DNA from 2 places in the Actinoplanes sp. NPDC020271 genome. Region 1 is predicted to be linked to the other one. Evidence: riboswitches for the same ligand, from Rfam matches in the RefSeq annotation. Region 1 holds a riboswitch; the other holds the start of a gene.
What was found. Region 1 has a riboswitch for S-adenosylmethionine ahead of ACH442_RS32480 (aminotransferase class V-fold PLP-dependent enzyme). Riboswitches for the same ligand answer to the same signal wherever they lie in the genome.

Region 1 (15,166 bases):
CCCAGTGGGCCGAGCTGTTCACGGACGTCGACGTCGTGCTCGCACCGGTGACCTCGACCCCGGCCTTCCCGCACGACCACAGCGAGCCGATGGCGGCGCGCACGATCACGATCGACGGCGAGGAGCACGACTACTTCGACCAGTTGGCGTGGGGCGGCGTCGCGACGGCGCCCGGTCTCCCGTCGACCGTCGTGCCGGTCACCCGGTCGGGGCAGGGACTGCCCATCGGTGTTCAGCTGATCGGGCCCCTTTTCGAGGACCACACACCGATCCGTTTCGCCGGGTTGCTGGAGCGTGAGTTCGGGAGCTTCACCCCGCCACCGGCCGCCCGGCCCGCCCGGCGGTGATCACGGCCGGGCGCCGCCGGGTGACTTCGACGCTGTGGGCCGGGTGGGGAGGCGCACCGAGAAGACGGTCAGGCGGTCCGCGGGGTCGCTGACCTGGATGGTGCCGCCGTGCTGCTCTACTACGGCCCGCACCAGGGTGAGACCCAGACCGGAACCGGGTATGCCGCTGTGCCGGATGGCGTCGCCGCGGAAGAACAGGTCGAACAGGCGGTCCCGTTCGTCCGCCCGGACCGGCTCGCCGCTGTTGGACACGCTGAGCACCGTGGCATGCGCGTCGGCGGTGATGCTCACTGTGATCGTGGAGGGTTCCGCCGCCCAGGTCAGCGCGTTGTTCAGCAGTTCGTCGGCGACCTGCCGCAGCCGTTCCGGGTCGCCGTGGATCGGCGCCGTGGCGGGCGCGTCGACGTCGATGCCCACGTTCCGGGGTGCGCGCTCCCGGGCCGCGTCGGCCGCCTCGCGGACGACCGACGCCAGGTCCATGGCCCGGCGGTGGATCTCGAGGTGGCCGGAGCGCAGCCCGGCGACGTCCAGCAGCTTGTGGACGATGATCGAGAGGATCCCGGCGTTGCGGTGCAGGACCTGCACCATGTCGTGGTGGTCGGCGGCGAGGCCGGGCTCGTCGAGCAGCAGCTCGGCGTACGCCTGGATCTTGGTCAGCGGGGTACGTACCTCGTGGCCGACCAACGCGGCGTACTCGTCCCGGGTCCGGTCCAGTTCGGCGGCGAGGTTGCCGAAGCGGCGGCGTTCGAGGAAGGCGCCCAGTTGCGCGCCGATCCCGGTCAGGATCGCGGTCCGGGTGTCGTCGGGCGCCTCGGTGGTGTCGCTGTAGCAGGTCAGTACGCCCAGCACGACCCCGTCGCTCGACATCGGGACGGCCAGCGCGGCCCGGTCGTCACCGGGGCCGGTGGCCCACAGCGGCTGGTTGCTCCGCCAGGCCCGGGTGGGAAGCTCGTCGCCGGACGGCACCGGTTCGCCGGCCGTCCAGCCGGCGGCCCGGCGCAGCACCTGTCCGACCTCGTCGACGATCCAGACCTCGGCCGCCACCCAGCCGATCAGCGAGCCGATCAGTTGCACCACGTCGACCAGCACGTCCTCAGTGGGTTCGGCGGTGGCGAGCAGTTGTGCGAGCTGCAGCTCGCACTCCTTGAGGCGGGCGGCGCGGCGCAGCGCGGTCACGTCGTTCATCGCCACCACGGCGACGACGTCGGCGCGGCCCTCGATCGGGCCGGCGTGCATCAGGAAGGTCCGTGCCGGGGTGTCCGGTATCCGCATGACGACCTCGGCGTCCTGGACGTGTTCCCCGTGCAGCGCCCTGACCAGCGGGTTGCCGGCCTCGGTGAGCGGCTGCCCGGCCGGGTCGTGCAGGTGCAGCCGCTGCGGCCACTGCGCGGCGGGGGCACCGTCCAGTCGTTCGCCGGCGAGCGCCCGCGCCGCGTCGTTGCACAGCACCGGCCGTCCCAGGGTGTCACAGCCGAAGACCGCGGTGGTCAGGCTGTCGACGAGCACCTGCATGGTCTCGTGCTGCTGTTGCTGCAACTGCCGGCGGGCCAGCATCTCGGCTTCGGCCTGCCCGATGCGCCGGCGCAGTTCCTCGGTGAGCCGGCCCAGTCGGCCGTCGGCGGTCTGGGCGATCATGAACGCCGTGACGTCCTCGGGGCGCTGCACGATGAACTCGAGGTCACCGTGGGCGTTGATCAGCGGGGCGTGCAGCGGCGCCCAGTAACGGGTGGCGAAGCCGCCACCGGGCTGCGGGACGTCGTACTTCTGGACCGGCATCACGTCGGGGGCGCGGTCGCGCAGTACCCGCTGCAGGGAGGCGTTGATCGCCGCGACGCCGTCAGCGCCCGGGTCGTCGGGGTTGTCGGGGAAGGCGTCGAAGATGTGCCGTCCGACGATGTCCTCGCGCCGGGTGAGGGTGGCCGCGAGGTAGGCGTCGCTGGCCTCGGCGATGATCAGGCCGGGATCGAGGACCAGCAGCGGCGTCGGCGCACGCCGGAACAGCAGCCGGTAGTCGATCACCTCACAATTTTAAGATAGTGCGAGTCATATGTCCGGTTGATACGGCACGTCGTGACGCCATCGGGATCGACTACCGTCGACGGGGTGACAGCGGATCTGTTCGACGCCACGGCCATGTACGACGACGACTACCTGCACTTCTTCGCCGGCGGCGCGACCCGGGTGACGCACGGGCCGGCCGTGCCCGCCGGCCATGACGGTGCCGGGCTGGCCTGGCGGCTGCTGGAGCTGGAACCCGGGACGAACGTGCTCGACGTCGGCTGCGGCCACGGCTCGATGGCGCGGGCGCTGACCGCGCGAGGCGCCCGGGTGACCGGTCTCGACTTCTCCTCGGTGTTCCTGGACCGGGCGCGCGCGGACGCTCCGGACGTGGAGTTCGTGCAGGGGGACATGCGGGCGCTGCCGGGGGAGTGGACCGGGCGCTTCGACCGGGTGGTGAACTGGTCGACCGCGTTCGGCTACTTCGACGACGCCACCAACCGCACGGTCCTCGCCGAGATGGCGCGCGTGCTCAGACCCGGCGGCCGGCTCGCCATGGACCTCGACAACCAGGTGAAGTTCCTGGCCTCGTGGACACCGTCACGGGTCACGGTCGCGAAGGAGAACGGGGACATGCTGGTCGATCGGCATCGCTTGGACGCGCTGACCGGCCGGTTCGAGGTGGAGCGCACGGTCATCCGGGACGGGCGGGTGCGGCGGTTGACGTTCCTGAAACGGCTCTTCGGCTTCCCGGAGCTGCGGGACTGGCTCGGCGCCGCGGGCTTCGAGCAGGTCACCGGCCACGGCGACGACGGTGAGCCACTGACCGGGGACCATTCCCGGATGATCGTGGTGGCTCACCGCCGTACGCGCCAATGATGTTGATCTTTTAGAGGAGCAACGACCGGCCGGCGTAACCGCCGGCGATGCGGGTGGCACCGCTCAGCTTGGTGCCACCGCCGCGCAGCAGCATGAGGTAACCGGTGCTGGCCTGCACGCCGACCACGTCGGGATAGCCGTCGCGGTCGAAGTCGCCGATGCCGGTGAGCTCACGCAGGCCCGGCTGGGAGCCGATCACGATGCCGGCCTGGAACCCGCCGGCCTTGCCCCGGTAGAGCATGACCTGACCGGTTTTGATCACCTTGCAGACGAGATCTTGGTAGCCGTCGCGGTTGAAGTCGCCGACGCCGGTGAACTCGTTGCGGTTCGACCAGTTGCCGGTCGCGACCCGCTTCGCCGAGCCGAGCTTCGCGCCCGCCTTGCCGGGGTAGAGGAACAGGTTGCCGGTGCCCTTCTGCTGAGCCAGCAGGTCGGGGTAGCCGTCCTTGTTGAAGTCGCCGATCGCGGTCAGCTCCCGCATCGACTTCATGTTGCTGAAGAGCAGCTTGCGGCTGCCCAGCTTGCCGGTGCTGCGGCCGGGGTAGAACCAGAGCGCGCCGGTCGACGTCTGCCGGGCGACGACATCCTGGATGCCGTTCTTGTCCAGGTCCATCCGCAGGATCTGGTCGAAGCCGCCGAAGCTGCCGATCAGCGTCCCGGCCGTCGCCAGGTAGTTGCCGTTGCCGGCGTAGGAGTAGAGCCGCTTGGAGCCGGTGGTGACCGCCAGCAGGTCCGACCAGCCGTTACGGTTCCAGTCGCTCTGCAGCGTGGCCGGCATCAGGCGGAAGTCGACGTAGTTGCTGTCGATGTTGATCGTGACGCCGCCGTAGGTCTCCTGGTGCCCGCCCTGATACTGCTTCATCCGGCGGTGACCGGTCCAGTACGTGCTCGGGATCGCCGCGTCGGAGACCGTCACCACGTTGTCCCAGCGGGCGAAGTCGACGTAGTCCGGCCGCGCGTAGCCCAGCTTGTTGTAGACCGCCACCTGGTCGGCGATGCCGCTCCCGGCGCTGCTGTAGAAGCCGGAGGCGTAGCTGAGCGTGTGCAGACGCGACGTCCACCCGTTCATGAACGCGAGCACACCGGCCTGACACGCGGCGTTCTTCGTGTCGTAGGCCTCCATGTCATAGATCAGCACGCTGTTCGGCGAAAGGCCAAGAGCCTTCGCCTGTACGACCGCATCGGTCGCGGCCGCCGTGCCCTGCGCGGCCGCCTTCGAGTTGTCGATCACGCTCTTCTTGGCCGACGTGCAGCTCGCCTGCGGCCCGACGTAGAGCGGGATCAGCTTCCAGCCGCGCGTGATCTGCTCGCGGACCCAGGCCGCGGTCAGGTTCGGCTGGGCGCAACCGCGGCTGGCACCACCGATGTAGATGCCGACCGCGCGGTACGGCGACGACTTCAGCCACGTCGCCATCGTCGCGCTGGACGGGGCGGCGCAGGCGTCGAAGGCCTTGCCGGCGAACGTGCCCGGCTGCGGTGGCAGCGCGGCCGCGGCACCCGCGGTGTTCATGAACACCAACGGGGTCAGGGACAGCAGCGCGACGGCGCCGCCGAGAAGGCGTTTGCGGTACTCCCGGATCCAGCTGATGCGCATCCGGTGACGCCCCGGTTTGGGCGTATCGCTCATGGGGTTCCTGACGTCGGCGATGTCACGGCACAGAGAACCTTCGGATCGAACCAGCCCGATACGATGCTGCCAAGATCTGTTCGGCCGATATCCGGCTGACCGAAGAGATGATCTCCGTGAGGTGGGCCACTCCGCGACGAGGCCGCGCCGGGAGAAGTCCTAGGGTCGACGGGTGGATCAACTGACCGGGCGGCAGCGGTGGACCGCGCTGATCGCGCTGGCCATGGGCGGTGTGGCGATCGGCCTCACCGAGTTCGTGGCGATGGGCCTGCTCCCCGACATGGCACGCGACCTGCTGCCCGAGGTGTGGGCGCGATCACAGGAGGACGCGCTCGCCCGGACCGGGTGGGTCATCACGGCGTACGCGCTGGGAGTGGTCGTCGGCGCGCCCCTGATCGCCGCGCTCTCGGCCCGGATGCCCCGCAGACGGCTCGTCCTCGCCCTGCTCGTGCTCTTCACCGCCGGCACCGTCGCGTCCGCCCTCGCGCCGACGTTCGGCCTGGTCCTGGTCGCGCGGTTCGTCGCGGCGCTGCCGCACGGCGCCTACTTCGGCGCGGCCGGTCTGCTCGCGGCCACCCTGATGGGCCCCGGCAACGAGGCGCGCGGCTTCGCGACCGTGCTCGGCGGCCTGACCCTCTCCAACGTCGTCGGCGTCCCGCTGATCACCCTGGTCGGGCAGTCGGCGGGGTGGCGGGTGGCGTACCTGGCGATCGCCGGGGTCTTCCTGCTCGCCCTCTTCGCCGTGCTCGCCACCGTCCCCGAGGTGCCGATGGTGGCCGGCGCGTCGATCGGCGCCGAACTGCGGGCGCTGCGCAAGCCGCAGGTCTGGCTGATCGCGGTCACCGCCGCGATCGGGTTCGCCGGGTTCTTCGCCGTCGACAGCTACATCGCGCCGGTCACCACCGAGGTGACCGGGCTGGCCGCCGGCATCGTGCCGTGGGCGCTGGTCGCGGTCGGTCTCGGCATGACCGTCGGCAACGCGCTCGGCGGCTGGTTCGCCGACCGGAACCTGCGCCGGGCCACGCTCATCTCGTTCGGCTCGGTCATCGTCGCGCTGGTCATCTTCGCGCTGGTCGCGGACACGACGGTCGGGCTGTTCGTCGCGTCGTTCCTGGTCGGGGCGACCAGCCTGTCCCTCGGGCCGGCCCTGCAGGCGCGCCTGATCACGCTGGCGCCGGAAGCTCAGCTGATGGGTGCGGCGGTCAACCAGTCCGCGATGAACATCGCCAACAGCCTCGGAGCGGCGCTCGGCGGTCTGGTCATCGCCCGGGGGTACGGCTATCTCGCGCCGGCCTGGACCGGGGTTGCCCTGGCCGGGATCGGGCTGGTGCTGGCCGCTACGAGCTTCGCCCTGGACCGCCGCCCCGAACGCGTGGCCGCCGAATCCGCGTGACCTGCGGATTCAGGTCATGCTCATGCCCAGTTCGGCTGTTGTTCACCATTCGCGGCCTACGCTTCGGCGATGACGGCCACCAGCGTCCTCACCCCGGTTGAGGTGTTCCCCGAGGGTCCGCTCAGCTCCGCCGCCCGGCTGCTCGCCGGCTCCCTGCTCGGCGGCATGGGCAACCGGTGGTTGCACACCCGGGGTGTTGCCGCCCGTGCGGCTCAGCTCGCCGGGCCGCTCGGTGTCGACGCCGACATGCTGACCGCCGCCGCGTGGCTGCACGACGTCGGGTATGCGGCGGAGACCGTGGTGAGCGGGTTCCACCCGCTCGACGGGGCCGACCACCTGACCCGCAACGGCTGGCCGGTCCGGGTGGCGGGCCTGGTCGCGTACCACTCGGGGGCCCGGTTCGTGGCTGCCGCCCGTGGGCTGAGCGAGCTGCTGGCCGCCTACCCCGACGAGCGTACGGTGCTGGCCGACGCGCTCACCTACGCCGACCAGACCGTGGGGCCGAGCGGTCTGCGGGTCGACCCGGCGTCCCGCTACGTCGAGATGCTGGAACGGCACGGCCCCTGCTCGTGGAATGCCCGGGTCGACGCCGACCGGGGGCCGTACCTGCGGGGTATCGCCCACCGCATCGAGTACCTGCTCTCCTTCGCCGCCTAGCTGGACATCACACCTAGCGGGGCAGAACCCGCCGCGCCCAGCGGGGGCAGAACCCGCCGCGCCCAGCGGGGCAGAACCCGTCGCGCCGCCTAGCGGGGCAGAACCCCCAGCAGGGTGGCGGACAGGGCCTGCCTCAAGTAGTCCTTCGGGTCCAGGTGGAAGCGGGCCAGGTCGGGCTCGGCCCGGTAGGCCGCCTGCAGGCTGGGTGGGGGTGTGCTGTACGCCGCCAGCGCTCCGGCCGTGAGCATGATCTGCAGGCTGCAGAACACCGCGGTCTCGCCCACTTCCGGCAGGTGGTCGTGGAGCAGGGCGGCCATGGTGGTCAGGCGGTCCAGCGAGGCGCGTTTGTAGCGCGTCACCACCTCGACCGAGACGTTGTGCTCCAGCACGCTGCCCTGGGCGCCGAACAGGTCGCACATCACCGGCCGGCGGGACAGTGAGCGGCTGAGGATCTCGGCCACCGCCGCCGCCCGCTCGGTCATGGGCAGGCTCTGGTCGATGCCGTCGGCCAGCTCGCCGCCCAGTTCCTCCAGCCACTGCTGCAGGAAGTGGTCCAGCAATTCCAGCAGCACCGCCTCGCGGGACTCGAAGTAGCGCAGCACGTTCGGTTTGGCCAGCCCCACCCGGCGGCTGAGTTCGTTGAGCGTGACCGCGGCCACCGGCATCTCGTCGAGCATCGCCGACGCCATGTCGAGGATTGCCCGCCGGCGGATCTCGCGCTGCTCTTCGGTCCGCGCCCGCTGGAAGCTCATGATCACCATCCTAACTTAGGTACCGGCGGTACGTTGACATCATACCGCCGGTACCTTAATGTCGGCCGTGCAAGATACCGGCGGTACCTAAAGGGAGTCAGTGATGAGCGACAAGTGGACGACGGCCGACATCCCGGACCAGCGCGGGCGGGTGGCCGTGGTGACCGGGGCCAACACCGGCCTCGGTTACGAGACCGCCAAGGCGCTCGCCGAGCGCGGGGCCTCGGTGGTGCTCGCCGTGCGCAATGTCGGCAAGGGCGAGCAGGCCGCCGCCCGGATGGCCGGCGACGTGAGCGTGCAGGCGCTCGACCTCACCTCGCTCGACTCCGTCCGGGCCGCGGCGGCGGCGCTGCGGTCCCGGCTCGACCGGATCGACCTGCTGATCAACAACGCCGGCGTGATGTACACCCCGAAGCAGGCCACCGCCGACGGCTTCGAGATGCAGTTCGGCACCAACCATCTCGGTCACTTCGCGTTCACCGGGCTGCTGCTGGACAAGATGCTGCCGGTGCCCGGCTCACGTGTGGTCACGGTCAGCAGCACCGGCCACCGCATCCGGGCCGCGATCCACTTCGACGACCTGCAGTGGCAGCGGTCGTACAGCCGGGCCGGAGCCTACGGTCAGTCCAAGCTCGCCAACCTGATGTTCACCTACGAGCTGCAGCGCCGCCTCGCCGCCCACGGCACCACCGTCGCGCTCGCCGCGCACCCCGGCATGTCCAGCACCGAGCTCGCCCGCAACTCTCCCGCCGCCCTCCGGCTCCCGCTCACCTGGCTCGCGCCGCTGATCACCCAGACGCCGGCGATGGGCGCGCTGCCGACCTTGCGCGCCGCCACCGACCCCGCCGCACTCGGCGGTCAGTACTACGGTCCCGGCGGCCGGTTCGAGATCAAGGGCCACCCCCGGCTGGTCACCTCCAGCGCGGACTCCTACCAGGTGGCCGTCCAGCAGCGGCTCTGGGCCGTCTCCGAGGACCTCACCGGGGTGACCTTCGCCGCCGCCTGACGCGCTCTGCTACCGGATCGCACCCGTGGGACAACCCGGCGGCACACCCGGGGTGATGTCCTGAAGGACGTCGTTGCCGTCACGGGGGAGAAACCATGGGCCGTCGCAGTGCGAAGCTGTACGGTGCGGTCACTGCGACGGCACTGCTCGCCTATCAGCTGATCCCGGAGAGCGCGTGGTGGAAGGCGGCCTGGCAGGTCGTCATCGGCTACGGCGCGGTCGCCGCCGTGCTGCTCGGCGCGTCCTGGCTGGCCCCGGGTCAGCGGGCGCCGTGGTTCTGGTTCGCCGCGGGCCTGTTCGGCAACGCGTCCGGCATCGCGGTGGCCATCTACTCCTCCGAGGTGCTGCACGTCGACGAGTCGCCGACGCCCGCCGACCCGCTGTTCCTGACGCTCTACCCGGCTTGCGCGCTGGGCCTGGCGCTGCTGCTCAAGCGGCGTGAACCGCGCCGGAACTGGGCTGCCATGGTCGACGCCGGCACCTTCGCCGTCGGGCTCGGCGTGCTCGCCTGGGTCTACGTGATCGCCCCGGCCGCGCACAGCGACGGCGCGACCCTGCTGGCCCGGGCCGTCTCCATCGCCTACCCGGTCGGTGACCTGCTGCTGCTCGCGATGCTGACCCGGCTGCTGCGTTCGGGTGGCACCCGCGGCGCGGCGTTCTGGTGGATCGCCGCGTCCTGTGCCGCCTTCTTCATCGGCGACACGACGTGGGTGGTGCTCAACAACCTCGGCATCGACATCAACGACCTGCGCGTGATCAACCGGGGCGTCGACATGATCTTCCTGGTCGCGTACTCGCTGTTCGGGGTGGCCGCGCTGCACCCGAGCGCCCGGGACCTGGACCGGGCCGGGGCCGGCGCGGCTCCGCGGCTCAGCCGTCCGATGCTGGTCTCGCTGGCCGCCGCCACGCTGATCGCCCCGGTCCTGTTCGGGCTGCAGATGGTGACGCACACGCTCGTCGACGGCCTGGCCATCGTGCTCGCCTCGGCGGTCCTGTTCCTGCTGGTCGTGACGCGGATGGCCCAGCTGGTGCGGGAGGTCGAGCGGCAGGCGGCGAAGGTGCAGACGCTGTCGCGCCAGGACGAGCTGACCGGGCTGCCGAACCGGCGGGCCTGGAACGACGACATCCCGCGCGCTCTCAAGCAGGCCCAGGCCTCGGGCACTCCGGTCGTGGTCGCGATGATCGACCTCGACCACTTCAAGAAGTTCAACGACACGTTCGGCCACCCGGCCGGTGACCGGCTGCTCGTCGAGGCCTCGTCGGTCTGGCGCGACTCGCTGCGCTCGGTCGACACCCTGGCCCGGTTCGGCGGTGAGGAGTTCATCGCGCTGCTGCCCGGCGTGACGGACGAGGAGGCCGTGGCGATTCTGCAGCGCACGCTCGGCGTCACGCCGCTGGGCCAGACGTTCTCGGCCGGTTTCGCCGCCTGGGACGGCACCGAGACCGCCGGCGAGCTGATCGCTCGCGCCGATGCCGCGCTCTACCGGGCCAAGCAGACCGGCCGCGGCCGGGTCGTGGCGGCCGGGACGGCGACGGAACCGCGGACCGACGACGCCCTGGTCGGATGACCGCCGGCGTCGCTACGGGGCCGACCTCAAGAACAGGGACAAGGCTTGCGCGTACGGCGTGAGCGACCCGATCTCCACGTATTCGCCCGGCCCGTGCTGGCCGTCACCGGCCGGACCGAAGATCACCGCGTCGACGCCGAGCGGGAAGTAGAAGCGACTGTCGGCCGCCCCGTGCTTGCGGAGCAGGTCACCGGAGTAACCGGCGGTGCGTGCCGCCTCCCGCAGCGCCCGCACCCGCGCGCTGCCCGGGTCGGCCCGGTGCGGCGTGCCGAGCGCGTCGACGCGTACCTCCAATCGGGTGATCGTCCGCAGGTGACGGGCGATCTCGTCGGGGGAGCGCCCGGTCAGGTCGGTGTCCTCGGGCGGGTAGCGGATGTCGAGCCAGGCGGTCGCGTCGGCCGGCACCTGGTTGACGGCCTCGTTGGACGTCTCGATCCGGGCCACGTTGACCGTCGTGGTCCACGCCTCCGCCGCGGGCACCGGATAGCGCTCCAGGAGCCGGCCGATGCCCGCCTGCAGGGTGAGCAGGGCGTTGGCGCCGAGCCACGGGTACGCCGCGTGCGCCGCCTGCCCGGAAGCGATCAGTCGTGCCCGGACCAGCCCCTTGGACTCGGTCACCACGCGGAGCGCGCTCTGCTCACCGATGACCACGAAGTCGCCGCGGACCCCCTGCTCGACCTGATGGCCCGTACCGTCGAAGCCCCCGACCTCCTCGTCGGTGACCAGTTGCAACGCGATCGGGTAGGGCAGCTCGGCGGCCAGGGACCGGAACACCGTGGCCAGCACGAGCGCGGCCACTTTCATGTCGTGCGTGCCGCGGCCGTAGAGGCGGTCACCGTCCCGCCGCGGCCGGAACAGCTCCGGCGTGCCCGGGACGACGTCCAGGTGACCGTTCAGGATCACCCGGGGCCGCCCCGGTCGCCGGGGGTGGGTGACCAGCGCGCTCGGCTTGCCGCGCGACTCGAAGCGGCGGACGTCGAAGCCGGGCCCGACCACGTCGAGCACCAGCGCGAGGGCCCGGCGCAGGTCGTCGGGCCGGTCGGCGGTGGATCGGATGGCGATCAGCGCCTCGGCGGACGCGAGCAGCGCGGGCAGGTCCTCCATGACCGCGACGTTATCGGGGAAGCTGCTCGCCCGCCTCCACCGCGATGGGCAGCTTGTTGCCGGCCGGCGGCAGCGGGCAGGTCGCGAACTCGGTGTACGCGCACGGCAGGTTCGTCGCCCGGTTGAAGTCCAGCGTCACCGTGCCGTCCGCGTCCGGCGCCGGGATGGCGAGGCTGCGGTTCGCGGCGTACGTCGTGACCCCCGAAGTCGCGTCGGTGAACAACACGAAGAGTGATCCGGGAGTGCCGCCGTTGAACGCGGTCAGCGCCAGATCCTGCCCGCCGACGGTGAACTCCACCTTGCCCGGTGACTCGTAGACGTGTTCCAGCCCCTCCGACACCGAGCCCACGGTCACCGGGACCGGCGCCTCGAACGGGACGAATCTGCCGGTCACGACCCACTTCTCGGCGGGCGTGTAGGCCGGCGTGCCGAGATACTTCACCAGCGTCTCGTGCGAGGGGTGCCGGGGACGCAGCACGTCGAACCCGCCGCGGCGAGCGATCTCCAGCTTCGCGTCGCCGTAACCGACAGTGATGTCACCGCGCTCGGGGATGGGGTCGAACCGGTGCTCGCCCGAGCCGATGCCCTCCAGCGACTCGCCCTCCGCGAGCGTGACCACCACGCCGTCCGGCCCGGTGCTCCACTCGCCCGGCGCGCCGGGGAACCGCTGCGGGTTCTCGTCCAGGAAGTGCAGCCCGGTGATCGCCAGGAACCCGTGCGGGTCGGCCCGCCGCTTCTCGTGCTGCTCGTGCCACTGGGCCCACTGCTGCTCGAAATCGCTCATGCCGCCACCTCCGCTGCGCTCCGGCGTCGGCCTGAGTTGATGACTGAGTTCGATGATTCGCTCGCAAGCTCGCTCATGCCGTCGACCCTAATCCCTACTCGCAGAATGGGATATGGCGTGCGGCTGTGAGGTCTGATAACTTCGTGGCCAGGTCATGAGTGTCAGCGCGTAGCCCCGGCTTGCTGACCGGCAACCCTTGCGTTCGCGATGGGGTGCCCCGGGTGAGGACCGGGCCGGTGTCGCCCGACGCCGGCAAGCGCGGACCCGTGGGGTCCCTGACCTCGGCGGAGGCATGCCATGTCGGCTCTCGACATCATCGGCGACGACCTGAAGACCGAACTTCGCACCGGCGAGACGGTTCGTTTCGCGCACCTCGACTACGCCGCTTCGGCTCCCTGTGCGGAGGCCGCGGCCCAGGCCGTGGCCGAGTTGCTGCCGCGTTACGGCAGCGTGCACCGGGGGACCGGGGTGCGCTCGCAGACCTCGACGGTGGCGTACGAGGTGGCCCGCGACGTGGTGGCCGAGTTCGTCGGCGCCCGCCCCGGCGACGAGGTGATCTTCACGCGGAACACCACGGATGCGCTGAATCTGCTGGCCCGCGCGTTGCCGGCGGGTGTCACCACGATCGTGTTCGAGGGGGAGCACCACGCGAACCTGCTGCCGTGGCCGAACCCGTTGCGGCTCCCTGCGCCTGAGTCGCCCGACGAGGCCGTGAATGCGGTCGCAGCGGCGCTCGGTCAGCTCGACGGCCCGGCCGTCCTCACCATCACCGGCGCCGGCAACGTGACCGGCGAGGTGTGGCCGATCAGGGAGATCTCCGACCTCGCCCACGCTCACGGCGTACGCGTGATCGTTGATGCGGCCCAACTCGCGCCGCACCTGCCGGTGAACCTGACCGACCTCGGCGCCGACTATCTGGCTTTCTCCGGACACAAGTTGTATGCCCCGTTCGGCGCCGGAGTCCTGGCCGGAAGATCGGACTGGCTGGACGCGGCCGAGCCCTACCTCCACGGCGGCGGCGCGAGTGCCACGGTCGGTGACCGCCCCGGCGACCTGACCTGGGCCACCGGCCCGGCGAGGCACGAGGGCGGCACCCCCAACCTGCTCGGCGCGGTCTCGATCGCCGCGGTCTGCGCGGCCCTCCTGACCGCCGACCGCGACGCCCTCCACCAGCACGAACAGCTCCTGCTGACCCGGCTGCGGGCCGGCCTGCCCGAGGGCGTCCAGGAGGCCGGCCTCTTCGGCCCCGGCCATCCGCGCGTCGGCATCGTCTCGCTCGCGCTGCCCGGCCACGATCCCGCGCAGGTCGCCCACCGCCTGGGCCGGGAATACGGCATCGGCGTCAGGGCGGGCCAGTTCTGCGCGCATCCGCTGGTGCGACGGCTGACCGGAACCAGCGCGACGAATGCCTGTGACACCGACATGTCCGGTCTGCTGCGCGCCAGCTGGGGTCTGGGCAGCACCGAGGACGACGTCAACCGCTTCACCCGGGCGCTGTCCGACATACTCCGCTCCTGACCGGCAACCCGAAGAGCCTCCGCCCGGGGCCCCGCAGTCCGATGTTCCAGACTGTGGGGACCTGGCTGATGAGGCTGCGGGACCGTCTACCGACCGGTGGCGGCCTGCGCGACGAGGACTGGGCGACGCGGCACCGGCTGCTGACCGTGCTGCTCGGCGTGGTCGTGCTCGTGGTGACCGTGTTCGGCGCGCTGCGCCCTGATCACGGGCCCGCTCTGCTCGGGACCGTCCTGACCGTGCTGCCCTGCCTGGTCGCCGGGACCCGGCTGAAGGGCCGGCGGCTGCGCTCGGTCGCGGTCGCGCTCGGTTTCACCGTCGCGTGCGCAGGGTTCGTGTCGCTGAGCAACGGCCTGACCGAAGCGCACTTCTCGTTCTTCGTGGCGGTCGCCGCGCTCGCCCTCTACCGCGACTGGGCGCCGTTCGGCGTGTTCCTGGTCGCCACCACGGTCCACCACGGCCTGTTCGGCGTGCTGACCGGCACGCACACCTACGACCACCACTCGGCGCGGGCGCACCCGCTGGTCTGGGCCGGGCTGCACGGTTTCGCGGTGCTGCTCGCGGCCGGTTTCCAGGTGGTCCAGTGGGGGCTCACCGAGGCCGAGGAGGCGCGCGCCGCCGACAACCTGCAGGAGAGCCAGGCCCAGCTCAGCGTCGCCTTCGACGAGACGCCGGTGCCCATGGTCATGTTCGCGCCGGACGGGCGCGTGCTGCGCACCAACGCGGCCTACCGCCACTGGCTGCGGTTGCCGGAAAACCTTCCACCCGATTTCTCCGTACGGGACCTGCCGCTCGTCGCGCTCGGTGGGGAGGGCAGCCTGTTCCCGCAGATGTCGGTGTCACCGGATCCGATCATGATGACGCGCCAGTACCGCCGTACCGACGACGGGTCGTTGATCTGGGTCGAGGTGCACAGCACTCCGCTCTACGACAAGCAGGGCACCCTGCGGTTCGTCTTCGCGCACTGCCTCGACGTGACCAGCGTCCGCAACCACGAGGAGGAGCTGCGCCGGCAGGTCCGGCACGACTCGCTGACCGGGCTGCTGTCCCGCAAGGCGTTCGAGAACGACCTGGGCGAGATGCTGCGCGGCCGTCCCCCGGTGAGCGTCATCTACCTGGACGTGGACCGGTTCAAATCGGTCAACGACGGTTCCGGGCATGCGACCGGCGACGACGTGCTGCGCGCGCTGTCGGCCCGGCTGACCGCCGTGGTGCCGCCCGGTGCGCTGCTGGCCCGGCTCGGCGGGGACGAGTTCGTCGTCGCGGTGGCCGGCCCGGGCGGTGCCGGCCTGCGCGTCGGCCGGGAGATCCTGGCGTCGATGGCCGAGCCGCTCGCCGTGGCCGGCAACCCGCTGCCGATCTCGATCAGTATCGGCGTGGCCACCGAGCACGGCGCCGAGCACTCCGACGACGTGGTGCTGGCCGCGGACACGGCGATGTACGCCGCGAAGCGCGCCGGTGGCAACCGGCTCGAGGTGTTCGCCGAGGACATGCGGGTGTCGGTCAACGAGCGGCTCGCCGCCGAGGCCCGCCTGC
Region 2 (15,166 bases), on a different contig from region 1:
CCCTGGAGATCGCGGGCCTGGGCGCGTCGGTGCACCGGAAGACGAAGAACTACAGCCACGGCATGCGGCAACGACTCGCCATCGCCCAGGCCATGCTCGGCCTGCCCGAGCTGCTGGTGCTCGACGAGCCGACGGACGGGCTGGACCCGCCGCAGATCGCCGAGATGCGCCGGGTGCTGCAGCGGTACGCCACCGACGGGCGCGCCGTGCTCGTCTCCAGCCACCTGCTGGCCGAGGTGGAACAGACCTGCACGCATGCCGTCGTGGTGAACAAGGGCCGGATCGTGGCCTCCGGTCCGGTCGAGGACATCGTCGGCGAGTCGCCGTCGGTCGCCATCGACGTCACCGACGTCCCGGCGGCCACCGAGATCCTCACCGGCCTGGGCGTCCGCTCGGTCACCGCGGACGGCCCGTCCGGCCTGATCGTGGACATGAACGGCACGCCGCGGGCCGAGGTGGTCGCGTCCCTGGTTCGCGGCGGGGTCGGCGTCGACCGGGTGGCCCCGCGCCGCCGCCTGGAGGACGCGTTCCTGGCCCTGGTCGGCGACAACTCCCGGGGAAGTGGAGACCGATGAGCGAGCTCACGAGCGATTCCGTGACGGCAGTCCCCGGCTCGAGAGCTTCGGCCGCGACGGGCTACCGGCCGTCGCGCACGCTGCCGATCGTCGCCGAGATCCGCCGGCAGGCATCCCGGCGGCGTACCCAGCTGGCGCTCGGTTTCATGGTGCTGCTGCCCTTGATCATCCTGGTGGCGTTCGAGTTCGGCGGCGGGAACGGCGACGACGACAACAACGGCGGAGGCGCGTTCAGCAGCCTGGTCGACCTGGCCACCTCCGGCGGGCTGAACTTCGCCCTGTTCTGCCTCGCCGTCTCGGCCGGCTTCCTGCTGGTGGTGGTCTTCGCGCTCTTCGCCGGGGACACCGTGGCCAGCGAGGCGAGCTGGGGGAGCCTGCGCTACCTGCTGGCGATCCCGGTCCCGCGGGCGCGGCTGCTCGCGGTCAAGCTGATCGTCGCGCTGGGATACTCGTTCCTCGCCCTGTTCCTGCTGGCCGGCACCGGTCTGCTGGTCGGAACCCTGCGGTACGGCTGGCATCCGCTCGGCAGCACCGTCGCGGCGCAGATCCCGCCTGGCCAGGGCGTGCTGCGGCTGCTCGGCATCCTCGCCTACCTGGCGGTGATCCTGCTGGTCGTGGCCGGGTTGGCGTTCCTGCTCTCGGTGCTCACCGACGCCGCCCTGGGCGCGGTCGGCGGCGCCGTCCTGCTCTGGATCCTGTCCAGCATCCTTGACCAGATCACCGCGCTCGGCTCGATCCGCAACGCGCTGCCCACGCACTACAGCGACGCGTGGTTGGGCCTGCTCTCCACCCCGGTCCAGACCGAGGACCTGGCGAAGGGGGCCATTTCCGCGATCATCTACGCGGTCGTGTTCTGGGGTGCGGCGTTCGTCCGCTTCACCCGCAAGGACGTCACCTCCTGACCGACCCGTCCGCGAGCCCGGGCGGGACTCTGCGGCCGGCGAGGGCTGTCGACGGGTTTGTGCTCTGACCTCGGCCCGCCACGGAGGTCGCCCTGGAGGGCTGAGCGTTCTGGGCGCCCCGCGCCCTGCTCGGCCCGGAAGGGTCCCCGCGGGAGCGGCGGAGGGCGACCACGGCGGACGTAGGACATGAAGGTCTTGAACGTGATCTTCGAAGGGTTGAGCCGGACCGGCCGATGAAGGAGGTCGCTCACACATCGGGAACTCACTGGGGAGATACCGAAGTCTCGTCGTAAGCTTCGGGAAACAACTGAATACCTCATCCAGAGGGGCAGAGGGAACGGCCCTGTGAAGCCCCGGCAACCACCGCACATGTCTCGATGACGAGGCCGCATGCGGCAGGTGCTAATTCCGTCCCCGCGGCAGGTCGCCGCCGGGAAAGATGAGAGGGAAGGCCTCGATGACGTCTACCGTCAGTGCACCTGCTGCTATCACCACCTCGCCCGCCCGTGGCCTGATCTGCCGCGCGTGCAGTGCCGAATATCCGCTGGCCGCGCAGCATGCCTGTTACGAGTGTTTCGGCCCACTCGAGGTGGCCTACGACGAGGCCGCTCTCGCGCGGGTGACCCGGGCTCAGATCGAGGCGGGCCCGCAGAACATCTGGCGCTACGCGGCGCTGCTGCCGGCGGGGCAGGACCCGGCGACCCGGGTGACTCTCGACCCGGGCCTGACGCCGCTGGTCAGCGCCCCGCAGCTGGCCGCCGAGCTGGGCATCACCGGCCAGCTCTGGATCAAGGACGACTCGCAGAACCCGACGCACTCGTTCAAGGACCGGGTCGTGTCGGTGGCACTGACCGCGGCGAAGGAGCTGGGCTTCACCCGGTTCTCGTGCGCGTCGACCGGCAACCTGGCGAACTCGGTGGCGGCCCACGCGGCCCGGGCCGGGGTGCCGAGCATCGTGTTCATCCCGTCCGACCTGGAGCAGGGCAAGGTCGTCACCACCGCGGTCTACGGCGGTGAGCTGGTCGCGATCGAGGGCTCCTACGACGACGTGAACCGGCTCTGCAGCGAGCTGGTCGAGACGGACGAGTTCGAGGACACCGCGTTCGTGAACGTGAACGTCCGCCCGTTCTACGCCGAGGGCTCGAAGACGCTGGGCTACGAGGTGGCCGAGCAGCTCGGCTGGCGGATCCCGGCGCAGGTGGTCATCCCGATGGCTTCCGGTGAGCTGCTCACCAAGGTGGACAAGGCGTTCAGCGAGCTGGTCGAGATCGGACTGGCCGAGGCGCCGGAGGGCGGCTGGACGGTGTTCGGCGCGCAGTCGGCCGGGTGCAACCCGATCGCGGAGGCGCTGCACAACGACACCGACGTGATCACCCCGGTGAAGCCGACCGGCATCGCGAAGTCGCTGAACATCGGTGACCCGGCCGCGGGGCCGTATGCGATCGAGGCGGTCCGCCGGACGGGCGGCTGGATGGACTACGCGAACGACGAGGAGATTCGCGAGGGCATCAAGCTGCTGGCCCGGACCACCGGCGTGTTCGCCGAGACGGCCGGCGGCACCACCGTCGCGGTGCTGAGGAAGCTGGTCGAGAGCGGCAAGCTGGACCCGGCGAAGGAGACTGTCGTCTACAACACCGGCGAGGGCCTGAAGACGCTGGACGCGATCGCCGCCGAGGTCGGGCCGACCCATCGGATCAAGCCGTCCCTCAAGGGTGCTCGCGAGGCCGGCCTGCTGGGATAACTGTCGGTAACCGGACATCTGCCGGTTGTCGAATATTCCTTCCTCCGAGGACTTGCGCGCCGATCTCCGGATCGGCAGGATGCTTGTCGCGGGAGGACGCGACGCCGTAAGAGGCCCCTCACCTGAGCTTGGCGACAATCTCCGAGGGTCCCAACGATCCCAGCGCTGACCCAATGGCTACGGCCGGAGGCGCTGTGCGTTCCGTCCTCCCGACCAAACTCTCCGCACCCACGGCCGCAGCGGCAGATCCTCCGGATAGCCGCCGTCGAGCAGTCCGGCGTGCCGTTCGAACCAGTTGCGCACACCCCACGACCCGGTCGTCGCGTAGGACCAGCCACATGCGACCCAGTACGCCGGGAAGAAGAGCGGGCCGAGCACCGCGTACTGCCCGGCGTGCCGGCTCTCGTGCGCGAGCAGCGCGGCCCGGTCCTCGGCGAGCAGCCATTCCGCGCTGCGCCGCGTGATGATCACCGAACCGATCGTGAAGCAGGACGCCGGGGGCATCGGCAGCCGCCAGCCCTCGGCGATCAGCACTCCGTCGCGCCCGCGACGGACCCTCGTCCGGGTGACCAGGGCCAGTAGCAGGCCGGCGCCGGTCGTGCCGTTCGCCGCGGTCAGCACGGTTCGCGCGACGGGCCAGTGCCGGGGTGCCATCAGATCCGCCGGCGCATCTGGAGCTGGGTCATGACCGGCACCGTGGGATGCGGCTGGCGCACGCCGGTGTCTTCGAAACCCAATTTCTCGTACGCCCGGACGGCCCGATCGTTGCCGGCGACCACTTCGAGCATCAACTCGTGGCGCCCGGCCGCGGTCGACCAGTCGGCGACCGCCTCGACGAGGGCGGCGAGCACCTTCCCACCCCGGAACCGCGGGGTCAGGTAGACCGAGAAGACGACGGTTACCAGCGGCTCGTCCGGGATCACGGTGCCACCGGCGTGCCCGATCAGCGGCCCGTCCCCCGGGTCGGCGACGAACTGGGACAGCTCCGGGCCCTCGGCCGCCATGCTCAGGCGCTGCCGGTAGCCCTCGTGCGAGCGGGCCGCGGCCTGGGCCAGGGTCTCCAGGTAGGCGAGGGGACTGTCGGCCAGCATCTCTAGTCGCAGGGCGCGCATCCGCCCGGCGTCGTGGGGGGTGATCCGGCGTACGGTCCAACTCTCCATGTCGTCCTGAGTACTCCCGGCGGCGGGTGTGAGCAACCTTCTTGCCGTAAACGAGACCGGGGTCCGGAGGTTCCCTGACCAGGGGATGAAGATCTTTAACGGGTTTGCGGGCCGGGCCGGGGGCTTTCGCGGGAAGATGGGGTTTCTTGCACTCGGTACCCGGGAGTGCTAAACAAGTGATTGGCACTCGCGACCTGTGAGTGCCAGCAGGTCGGGACGGTGGGGTTCCGGTCACGGCGCCGCCATCGGTGCCGGGGCACGAAACCGGTCGTCGCGGGCTATCCGGCTCGGCCTGAGGACGTCACATCGCCAGGTGGTGACGTCCACAGACTTCCTCAATGTGCGGGCGGGGCCGACGAGGCCCGGCGCCGCGGATGTCCGGGAGGACAACGCCGTATGGCCAAGATCATTGCATTCGACGAGGAAGCCCGTCGCGGCCTCGAGAGCGGCATGAACCAGCTCGCCGACGCCGTCAAGGTGACGCTCGGCCCGAAGGGTCGCAACGTCGTCCTCGAGAAGAAGTGGGGCGCTCCCACGATCACCAACGATGGTGTATCCATCGCCAAGGAGATCGAGCTCGAGGGCACCTTCGAGAAGATCGGCGCCGAGCTGGTCAAGGAGGTCGCCAAGAAGACCGACGACGTCGCCGGTGACGGCACGACGACGGCGACCGTCCTGGCCCAGGCGCTGGTCCGCGAGGGTCTGCGCAACGTGGCCGCGGGTGCGAACCCGATGGCCCTCAAGCGGGGCATCGAGGCCGCCGTGGCCAGCGTCTCCGAGGGTCTGTCGCAGCTCGCGAAGGACGTGGAGACCAAGGAGCAGATCGCCTCCACCGCCTCCATCTCCGCCGGTGACTCCACGGTCGGCGAGATCATCGCCGAGGCCATGGACAAGGTCGGCAAGGAAGGCGTCATCACCGTCGAGGAGAGCAACACCTTCGGGCTGGAGCTGGAGCTCACCGAGGGCATGCGCTTCGACAAGGGCTACATCTCGGCCTACTTCATGACCGACGCGGAGCGTATGGAGGCCGTCTTCGACGACCCGTACATCCTGATCGCCAACAGCAAGATCTCGGCGGTCAAGGACCTCCTGCCGGTCCTCGAGAAGGTCATGCAGTCGGGCAAGCCGCTGATCATCATCGCCGAGGACGTCGAGGGCGAGGCCCTGGCGACCCTGGTCGTGAACAAGGTCCGTGGCACCTTCAAGTCCGTCGCCGTCAAGGCGCCGGGCTTCGGTGACCGCCGCAAGGCCATGCTGGAGGACATCGCCATCCTCACCGGTGGCGCGGTCATCAGCGAGGAGGTCGGCCTCAAGCTCGACGCCGCCGACCTGACCCTGCTGGGCCAGGCCCGCAAGGTCGTCATCACCAAGGACGAGACCACCATCGTCGACGGTGCCGGCAACGCCGAGCAGATCGGCGGCCGGGTCAACCAGATCCGCGCCGAGATCGAGCGCTCGGACTCCGACTACGACCGTGAGAAGCTGCAGGAGCGTCTGGCCAAGCTGGCCGGCGGCGTTGCGGTCATCAAGGTCGGCGCGGCCACCGAGGTCGAGCTGAAGGAGCGCAAGCACCGCATCGAGGACGCCGTTCGCAACGCGAAGGCGGCCGTCGAGGAGGGCATCGTCCCCGGTGGTGGCGTGGCGCTGGTGCAGGCCGGCAAGACCGCGTTCGACAAGCTGGACCTGGTCGGCGACGAGGCGACCGGTGCCAACATCGTCAAGGTCGCGCTCGACGCCCCGCTGCGTCAGATCGCCGTGAACGCCGGCCTCGAGGGCGGTGTCGTCGTGGAGAAGGTGCGCAACCTCCCCGCGGGTCACGGTCTGAACGCCGCGTCCGGTGAGTACGTCGACCTGCTGGCCGCGGGCATCATCGACCCGGCCAAGGTCACCCGCTCGGCGCTGCAGAACGCCGCGTCGATCGCCGCGCTGTTCCTCACCACCGAGGCCGTCGTGGCCGACAAGCCGGAGAAGGCCGCGGCTGCGCCCGCCGGCCCCGGCGGCGGCGACATGGACTTCTGAGTCCAGCCGTCACGCAGTAACTGAGAAAGGCGGGTCGCTTCGGCGGCCCGCCTTTTCCATGCCCGAGACCATTTCCCGGTACGTCGTGTGCCCGGTCCTGTGGCACCGGCGCGGGCTTGTCCCGGCACCGGGCCGAGGCGCGCCCTCGCGTACGACTCGTGCGGGTGTGGGCCATGGCGGAACACGGCTCGTGCCGGTGCGGGCCACGGCGGCGCGGCGGCGCTTGCGGGTCGTGCGGCGGGCGGGTCGTGGAGCGGGCGGGCTCACGACGTACGGGAAAGGGTTTCGGGGGTGGGGATTTCGAGGTCGGAAAGGTTGTGGAGTTTGCGGACCGGGGAGAACCAGTAGATCAGCGGCGAGATCGCGGTCAGCGCTCCGAACAGCAGCAGTGTGGTCCGCGCGCCGAGTGGCCCGGCCAGCGCGCCGGCGATCAGGCCGCCGAGCGGGATCGCGCCCCACGACACGAACTTGACCGTGGCGATCACGCGGGACAGCAGTTCGGGCGGGCCGGCGGTCATCCGGTACGTCCGGGTGGTCACGCTGAGGACCACGGTCGAGACCGCGAAGATCACGTTGCCGGCCGCGAACGCCAGGAACGCGGTCGCGCCGGTGCCGAGCGGGATGATCAGCGCGCCGGCCACGCCCACGACGGACGCCACGAGCAGGCCGCGCGCGGTCCCGGCCCGGCTGGTGAACCACGTGGTCAGCGCCGCGCCGACCAGCGAGCCAAGGCCATCGGTGGCGATCAGCAGCCCGGCCAGGCCGGGTGACGCGCCCAGTTCACGAACCAGGTAGTACGGGAAGAGGGCGAGCATCGCGCCGCAGACGAAGTTCGTCGCGGTGGCGTCCCACATGCACGGTCCGATGATCGGGTGCCGGACCACATACCGGAATCCTTCGCGGATCAGCGTGAGCATGGGCGGCCGGTCCCGGTCCGGTTCGACGCGGCGTTCGGGCAGGGTGCGCAGCAGCGACGCGGAGAACAAGTAGCTCGCCACGTCGGCCAGCAGCGTCGGCGCGGCTCCGAGCACCTGCACGAGCAGACCGCCGAGGGACGGCCCGCCGAGCTGGGTGGCGGCGTGCATGCCGGACATGAAGCTGTTGCGCGACTGGATCTGTTCGGCCGGGACGATCGTCGGCAGGAACGTCTGGTTGCCCACGTCGAAGAGCACGGTCGCGAAGCTGATCACCAGTGCGACCGCGATCAGCTGGGCCATGCTCAGCCAGCCGCCCCACCACGCGAGGGGGATGGAGAGCACGGCCACGGCCCGGACGAGGTCGGCGCCGACCTGGGTCCGGCGCAGCGGCAGCCGTTGGACGATCACTCCGGCCGGCAGGCTGATCAGCAGGTACGCCAGGTAGGTGGCGGCGGTGATCAGCCCCATCTCGAACGCGGACGCGTGCAGCACGGTCAGGGCCGTGAGCGGCAGCGCCATCCCGGTCACGGCCGAGCCGAGGTGGCTGGTCGCGCCTGCGGTCCACAGACGCCAGAACGCAGTGAGTTTCATAATGGAACTGACTATAGTGGTGACCGTGAGGCAAGTCGACCTGCAAGACGTGGACTGCGGGATCACCCAGGCGCTCGGGGTGCTCACCGACTGGTGGACGTTCCTGATCGTGCGGGACGTCGCCGGCGGGGTGACCCGCTTCGACGCGCTGCAGAAAGAGCTGGGCATGAGCCGCCGTGCACTGGCCGAGCGGCTCGCCGCCCTGGTCGAGCACGGTGTCCTGGAGCGCCGGTGCTACATCGACCGGCCGCCGCGCTTCGACTACGTGCTCACCGCCAAGGGCGGGGGCCTGCTCCCGGTGCTGCTGGCGCTGCAGGAGTGGGGCGATCGCTACGTGCTCGGCGACGGCTCGCTCACCGCCACCGCCGCGGCCGGGTCGGCCGAGCACCGCCGCGCGCACGCCCTGGTCGGGCGCCGTCTTCCGGCGATCACGCTGCCGCGGCAGGACGGGTCGCCGGTGACGCCGGCCGACCCGGGCGGGTGGACCGTGCTGTTCTGCTTCCCGGGTGCGTTCGCGCCGGCATCGAGGGGTCTTCCGCCGGCCTGGGGCGACATTCCGGGCGCGCCCGGTTGCACGCTGGAGACGACGACGTATGCGGCCCGCAACGACGCCTTCGCCGCGGCCGGCGCCCGGATCCGCGGCGTCAGCACCCAGCGGCCCGACCAGCTGCACGACTTCGCCGAGCATGCCGGCCTGCCCTACGACCTGCTCTCCGACGCCGACGGGCGGCTCGCGACGGCGCTGCGCCTGCCCACCTTCCGGGCCGGCGGCGCTGACCGGCTCAAGCGCCTGACCATGCTGATCGACCCGGCCGGCACGATCCGCGAGGTCCAGTTCCCGGTCACCGATCCGGCCGCCTCGGTCGACGAGATGCTCACCGCCGTCGCGAAGAGCGCCGCCTAGCCTGGCGAGGCTGCCCCTTTCTCCCCTTTCCCCGACGATTCGGGGGTACGGCCTGAGCCGCCCGCCCCGCCACCAGCAGCGCGACTCCGAGCAGCGTGCAGAGCCCGGCCGAGGTGAACAGCCACCTCGGCACCGGCCCGCCCGTGGTGGGCAGAGCCGGCGGCGGCCGACGACTCGGAGCGGTGGACGGGCTCGTCGCCGAAGGCCGGGGCACCTTCACGACGATCGTCCCCTGAGCCGTGTTGCCGTCCGCGTCGACGATCACGTAGGTGAACGTGTCGTCCCCGGTGAAGCCCGGATCCGGCGTGTAGGTGACGGACCCGTTGGGGTTGAGCCGCGCCCGCCCGTGCGCCGGCTGGGTGATCCGCCGGTCCGCCACCGGGCGGCCGAGAGCGTCGGTCCCGGGCAGCGCGATCGAGACGGGCTGACCCGGAGGTGTGACCACGGACTTGTCCGGGACCACGGGTGGGCTCACCGATCGGCTCGGGGCCGGACTCGCCGAGCGGCTCGGCCTCGTCGGAGGGCTGGTCGGAGGGCTCGTCGAAGGGCTGGTCGGAGGGCTCGTCGAAGGGCTCAGCGAAGGTGACGGTGAAGGCGTCGGCGGTGGGTTCACGAGCGGCGGGGAAGTGTCGACGACGATCGTGACCGTCGCGGTGTCCGTGCCCCCCAGGTCGTCGGTGAGCACGTAACCGAAGGTGTCCGTCACGAACCCCGGCGCGGGCGTGTAATTCACCGTGAGCGGCCCGGTGACCGTGACCGTCCCGTGCGCGGCCGGCCCGGCCGAGAGCACGCTCAGCACCTGCCCGGTGTTCGGGTCGTGGTCGTTGGCCACCACCGGCAGGGCCGTCGTGCCGCGGACCAGGAACGCATCGTCCACCGCGACCGGCGGCGCGTTGCGCACCACCACGGTGATCACCGCGGAGTCGAACAGGCCGTGCCCGTCGCTGATCGAGTAGCCGAACACGTCCGTCCCGGTGAAGCCGCTCACCGGCGTGTAGACCAGGGTCCGGCCCGGTCCGGCCACGACCGTCCCGTGCGCCGGGACGGTCCAGGCGACCCGGGTGACCGGGTCACCGTTGGGGTCGTCGTCGTTGCCGAGCGGGTCGATCGTCACCGGGGTGTCGGTGGGCGTGGAAACGGTGTCCGGCCGGGCTGTCGGCGGCGCGTTGACCAGGACGATCGTCACCGTCGCGCCGGAGGCGCCGCCGCGCCCGTCGGTGATCGTGTAGTGCAGCGAGTCGGGTCCGGAGTACCCGACGGCCGGTTGGTAGGCGATCTGCCCGCCACTGACCGTCGCGGTCCCGTGCGAGGCGCCCACGTCGATCGTGATCGTCAGCGGGTCGCCGTTCGGATCGTCGTCGTTGACCAGCACGTCGATCGTCGACGGCACGCCCGAGGGCCGGGTCACCGAGTCGGGCGCGGCGGTCGGCGGGGCGTTCCCCACGTCGATCGTGATCGTGCCGGTGCCGGTGCCGCCCCGGCCGTCGCTCAGCGTGTACGTGAAGCTGTCGATCCCCGACCAGCCGGGATCCGGGGTGTAGGTCACCTTGCCGTTCGATTCGCGGACCACGACGCCGTGGGCCGGATCGGTCGTGCCGCTGACGAACAGGGTGTCACCGAGGTTCGGGTCGGTCCCGGCGGCGGCCGGGTCCAGCAGCTTCGCGGTCAGGTAGGGCGTCGTGTCGGCGAGGTCGGCCGCGACCGGCGGCGCGTTCGCGACCACCACCGTGATCTGTGCGGTCGACGTCGACGCGACGTGGCCGTCGGTGATGGTGTAGCCGAACGTGAAGCTGCCGGAGTAGCCCGCTTCGGCCTGGTAGTCGACGGTCGTCCCGTTGACCGTCGCGGTGCCGTGCGCCGGGGTGCCGACCGAGACGACGGTCAGCGGATCGTTGTTGATGTCCCGGTCGTTGACGAGCACCGGGATCGACACCGCACCCAGGTACGTCGTCGTGGCCAGATCGTTGGCGGCGGTCGGGACCGCATTCGCCACCTCCACCGCCAGTTGCGCGGTGGACGTGTCCTGGCCATCACTGACCGTATACGTGTACGTGGCCGTCCCGACGAAGGTCACGTACGGGCTGAAGACGATCGTGTCGCCGACGATCGCGATCGGTCCGTTGTCCGGGCCGTTGACCGCGGTGACGGTCAGCGGGTCGCCGTTCGGGTCGGAGTCGTTCCCGAGGACCGGCACGGTGACCGTCCCGTTGGTGGCGACGGCGGCCGAGTCGTCGATCAGCACGGGCGGGGCGTTCGGGGTGCGGACGGTGACGAGTGCGCTCGCGCTGCCGCCGTCCGGGTCGGTGATCGTGTACGTGAACGGATCGTTCCCGGCCCAGCCGGCGGCCGGGGTGTAGGAGATCGTGCCGTCGGCCAGGGCGACCGCCGTCCCGTGGGCCGGCTGGGCCGGGATCGAGACGGTGAGCGCGCCACCCTCCGGGTCGCTGTCGTTGGCCAGCACCGCGATGATCCCCGGGGCGGCGTTCGGGTCGGCTGTCGCCACCGGCGCCTGGTTCGTGGTGACGGTCGCGACGGCGGAGTTGTTGCCCGGCGCCGGGTCCGCGCTCGAACCGTAAGTCCTGAGAGTTCCGGACAGAGAGCTGGCGGGGATGGCCGTCGTCGCCTGGGTCCCCGGGGCCAGCGGGCCGAGCGAACACGTCGCCACCAGCCCGAACGAGCTGCACCCGGCCGGCAGGACACCGAAGCTCCCACCGGCCGCCAGGGTCAGCTCGGCCCACGCGTCCGGCTCGGTCGAGGGCCCGTTGTCGGTCACGACGGCCAGGTAGGTGACGGCCGGCGGATCCCCCTGCTGGATCAGGGGCGGGGTCACGCTCAGTGCCGCGGCCAGGTCGGACTGCGCCGGCGCGACCACGCTCGCGGCCGTCCCGGCCAGGCCGGAGACGCCCACCCCGGCGGTGTGACCGGTGTAGCTCAGACTCACCAGGTTGGTGATCGCGTACCCGGCCGGTGCGCCCGGGTCGACCCGCACTTGGAACACCACCCAGGTCGCGCCCTGATAGGGGATGTTGCCCAGGGTGACGGCGATCTGCCCGCCGCTGATCGCGTCGGCGGCCGGTGCCCCGCCGATCCGCATCGAGCCCGGAACATAGCTGGTGTACGCCGGGATCGCGTCGGACAGCACGGTCCCGTCGGCGATGTCGTTGCCGTCGTTGCGCACGTCGATCCGGTACTCGACGATATCGCCGGGAAGCAGGGCACCGAAGTCCAGGTCGGTGCCGGCGACCGTGGTGACCAGCTTCGGCGCGTAGAGGTCGACGGCGACCGTCACCACCCCCGGGTAGTACGTGTCCCCGCTGGTGGTCAGCGTCAGCGTGGCCGAGGTGACCGCGTGCCCCAGCTTGCCCGTCGCGTCGAACTGGTCGATGTCGACGCCGAGCAGGTTCGACCAGCCCGGGTTGCGCCCGCCGACCGGGGTGCCACCGCTGCTCACGGTGCTGTTGAAGAAGTTGTCGACCGGGTTGGCGGTGTCCGACATCGGTTGCCCGTCGAGGCGCAGGGCATCACCCTGCACACCGAGATCACCCTCGTACGCCACGGTGCCGATCTCGGCCCGTACGGTGCCCGAGTGCGGGGTCTCGAAGCCGCTCACCGAGATGTCCAGGGTGCCGCCCGAGCCGCTCACCGTCTTCAGGCCGTCGTAGACCCGCAGTGCGCGCAGCACCTCGGCCGGATTCCGGTACGCCACCGCCAGGGCCCACCCCGCGAACCGGTTGACGCCGAGGCCGGCCTGGATGTCGGCGACCCCGTAGACCCCGCCCCCGGCCGCCGCGACGAGCGCGGTCACGTCGGCGAAGCCCTGGTACGCGCTGCCGGTGGTGTACGTCTTGGCCGCGGTGAGCGCCTGCCACGCCGTACCCGAAGCGGGTGTCTTGAATTTGACCTGATCTTTGTCGGCCGGAACGGGCGCGCCCGTGGCGTCGGAGCTCCAGTAGAGACCGGCGAAGAGGACCGTGCTGCCCGGCGGCAGCGAGACCGTGGCGGTGCTGTCGTTGAACGTCGCCGGACTGTTGTCGGCGTTCGCGTTGACCATCGCGAAGTCGTTGTTGCTCAGCGCCGTCCCGGTGCCGGACCGTCCCGGCGCGCAGTCCGGGTCGACGGTCGGGCAGACCAGGTTCGTGTTGCCCCGGATCAGGATCGAGCCGTTGGTGTTCGCCTCGAAGCGCAGCGCGAACGTGGGTGGGACGGCGGCTTCACCACGCTCGGCCAGAAACCCACCGAAAGCCAGGACGACGGCCCAGACCAGCAGGACCGCGGCGCCGGTGCGGTGCATGATCTTCACGCTAACCGCCGTTGATGACACGTGTGGGCCGGACCACATTCCTCCGCCGGGGTGACACCGGTGAGGGCTAACGTGGGACGGGTGCGTGATCCCTCCGTCTCCCGCTACACGGCCGGCCGTCTCTCCCCGATCCGCCGCGCGTCCGACCTGCGGCGGCTGCGTGACGAAAACTTCGACGTCCTGGTGATCGGAGCCGGGGTCACCGGCGCCGGCGCGGCGGTCGACGCCGCCTCCCGCGGGCTGAAGGTGGCGCTGGTCGAGGCGCGTGACTTCGCCGCCGGCACCTCCAGCCGTTCCAGCAAACTCATCCACGGCGGCCTGCGCTACCTGGAGCAGCTCGAGCTGCACCTGGTGCACGAGGCGCTGACCGAGCGCGGCCTGCTCGCCACCCGGCTCGCCCCGCACCTGGTCCGCCCGGTGCCGATCCTGGTCCCGCTGCCGGCGGCGAGCCCGCCGAAACGGGTCTGGCAGCGGGGTTACTACGGGCTCGGCGTCGCCGCCTACGACGCGTTCGCCGGCGTCTTCGGCGGTGGCCGGGGCATGCCGCTGCACCGCCACCTGACCCGCGACGGCGCCCGCCACCTGTTCCCCAGCCTGCGCGCCGACAAGATCGCCGGTGCGATCCGCTACTACGACGGCCAGATGGACGACGCCCGCCTGGTGGTCAACCTGGCCCGCACCGCGGCTGCGCAGGGCGCCGCGGTCGTCACGAGCGCCCGGGTCACCGGCTTCGTGCGCGAGGCCCGCGAGGTCGTCGGCGTCCGCGTGAAGGATCTGGAGTCCCCCGGCTCGGAGGAGTTCGAGGTCCGGGCGAAAACCGTCGTCGCCGCCACCGGCGTGTGGAGCGACGACATGTCCGAGATGCTGCGCGACGTCGGCGTCCGCCCCGGCCTGCGGGTCCGCGCCTCCAAGGGCGTGCATCTGGTCGTGCCCCGCTCGGCGATCACCGGCGAGGCCGGGCTGATCCTGCGCACCGCGACCTCGGTGCTCTTCGTGCTGCCCTGGGGCGGCCACTGGATCATCGGCACCACCGACACCGACTGGGAGCTCGACCGCTCCCACCCGGCCGCGTCCGCCCGCGACATCCGATACCTGCTGGACCAGGTCAACGCGGTGCTCGACCGGCCGCTGACCACGGACGACATCGAGGGCGTCTACGCCGGGCTGCGGCCGCTGCTCTCCGGCGAGGCCGACTCCACGTCGAAACTGTCCCGCGAGCACGCCGTCGTCGAGCCGATGCTCGGGCTGCTGATGGTCGCCGGCGGGAAGTACACGACGTATCGGGTGATGGCCGCCGACGTCATCGACAAGGCCGTCCGCCGGCTCGGCGGCGAGTTCCGTGCCTCCCGCACCGACCAGCTGCCGCTGCTCGGCGCCGACGGTTACGCCGCGGCCTGGCGCGACCGGCAGGACATGGCCCGCCGCCACGGCGTCACCACGGGCGTGGTCGAGCACCTGCTCGAACGGTACGGAACGCTCACCGTCCACCTCCTGGCCATGATGGAAGCCGACCCGTCGCTGGCCGAGCCGCTCGCCGGCGCGCCGGAATACCTGGCGGCCGAGGTGGCCTACGCCGCGCTCGCCGAGGGCGCGCTGCACCTCGACGACGTGCTCACCCGGCGGACCAGGATCTCCTTCGAGACCACCCATCGCGGGGCAGAATCGGCCGAGCACGCCGCCCGGATCATGGGCGCGGTCCTCGGATGGGACGAGACGGTCCGCAAGCGCGAGGTCGAGCACTACCAGGCCCGGGTCACCGCTGAACGGCAATCCCAGACCATGCCCGACGACCAGGCCGCGGATGCCGCGCGGGTCGGCGCGCCGGACGTACGCGGCCTCGCCGCCGACCGCCGCACCGAACTGCTCGAACTCGACCTTTGATCCTCATCGACGAGCCGCGCTGGCCCGGTCGTGGCCACCTCTGGTCACACCTGGTCAGCGACGTCTCCTACGCCGAGTTGCACGCGTTCGCGCAGATGCTCGGCTCGCCGCGCCGGGCCTTCGACCGGGACCACTACGACGTGCCGGCGGCCCGCTTCCGGGCGGCGCTCTGGCTC

Region 2: another riboswitch for S-adenosylmethionine. It lies ahead of thrC (threonine synthase); the one in region 1 lies ahead of ACH442_RS32480 (aminotransferase class V-fold PLP-dependent enzyme).

Annotation. Positions count from the first base shown of each region.
Region 1 covers NZ_JBIRWQ010000018.1:188,198-203,363, reverse strand. The annotation lists gene ACH442_RS32535 (amidase) at 1-347, shown strand, start outside; gene ACH442_RS32530 (ATP-binding protein) at 348-2,366, opposite strand; gene ACH442_RS32525 (class I SAM-dependent methyltransferase) at 2,451-3,224, shown strand; gene ACH442_RS32520 (glycoside hydrolase domain-containing protein) at 3,235-4,851, opposite strand; gene ACH442_RS32515 (MFS transporter) at 5,024-6,244, shown strand; gene ACH442_RS32510 (HD domain-containing protein) at 6,314-6,901, shown strand; gene ACH442_RS32505 (TetR/AcrR family transcriptional regulator) at 6,991-7,653, opposite strand; gene ACH442_RS32500 (SDR family NAD(P)-dependent oxidoreductase) at 7,757-8,659, shown strand; gene ACH442_RS32495 (GGDEF domain-containing protein) at 8,755-10,227, shown strand; gene ACH442_RS32490 (M20 family metallopeptidase) at 10,240-11,331, opposite strand; gene ACH442_RS32485 (DUF1684 domain-containing protein) at 11,342-12,115, opposite strand; SAM riboswitch class IV at 12,266-12,380, shown strand; gene ACH442_RS32480 (aminotransferase class V-fold PLP-dependent enzyme) at 12,413-13,633, shown strand; gene ACH442_RS32475 (putative bifunctional diguanylate cyclase/phosphodiesterase) at 13,702-15,166, shown strand, end outside.
Region 2 covers NZ_JBIRWQ010000007.1:363,522-378,687, reverse strand. The annotation lists gene ACH442_RS19165 (alpha/beta fold hydrolase) at 1-575, shown strand, start outside; gene ACH442_RS19160 (ABC transporter permease) at 572-1,477, shown strand; SAM riboswitch class I at 1,791-1,923, shown strand; gene thrC (threonine synthase) at 1,935-3,218, shown strand; gene ACH442_RS19150 (hypothetical protein) at 3,396-3,872, opposite strand; gene ACH442_RS19145 (GNAT family N-acetyltransferase) at 3,872-4,378, opposite strand; gene groL (chaperonin GroEL) at 4,775-6,397, shown strand; gene ACH442_RS19135 (MFS transporter) at 6,661-7,905, opposite strand; gene ACH442_RS19130 (redoxin domain-containing protein) at 7,907-8,809, shown strand; gene ACH442_RS19125 (Ig-like domain-containing protein) at 8,781-13,100, opposite strand; gene ACH442_RS19120 (glycerol-3-phosphate dehydrogenase/oxidase) at 13,191-14,990, shown strand; gene ACH442_RS19115 (DUF4031 domain-containing protein) at 14,987-15,166, shown strand, end outside.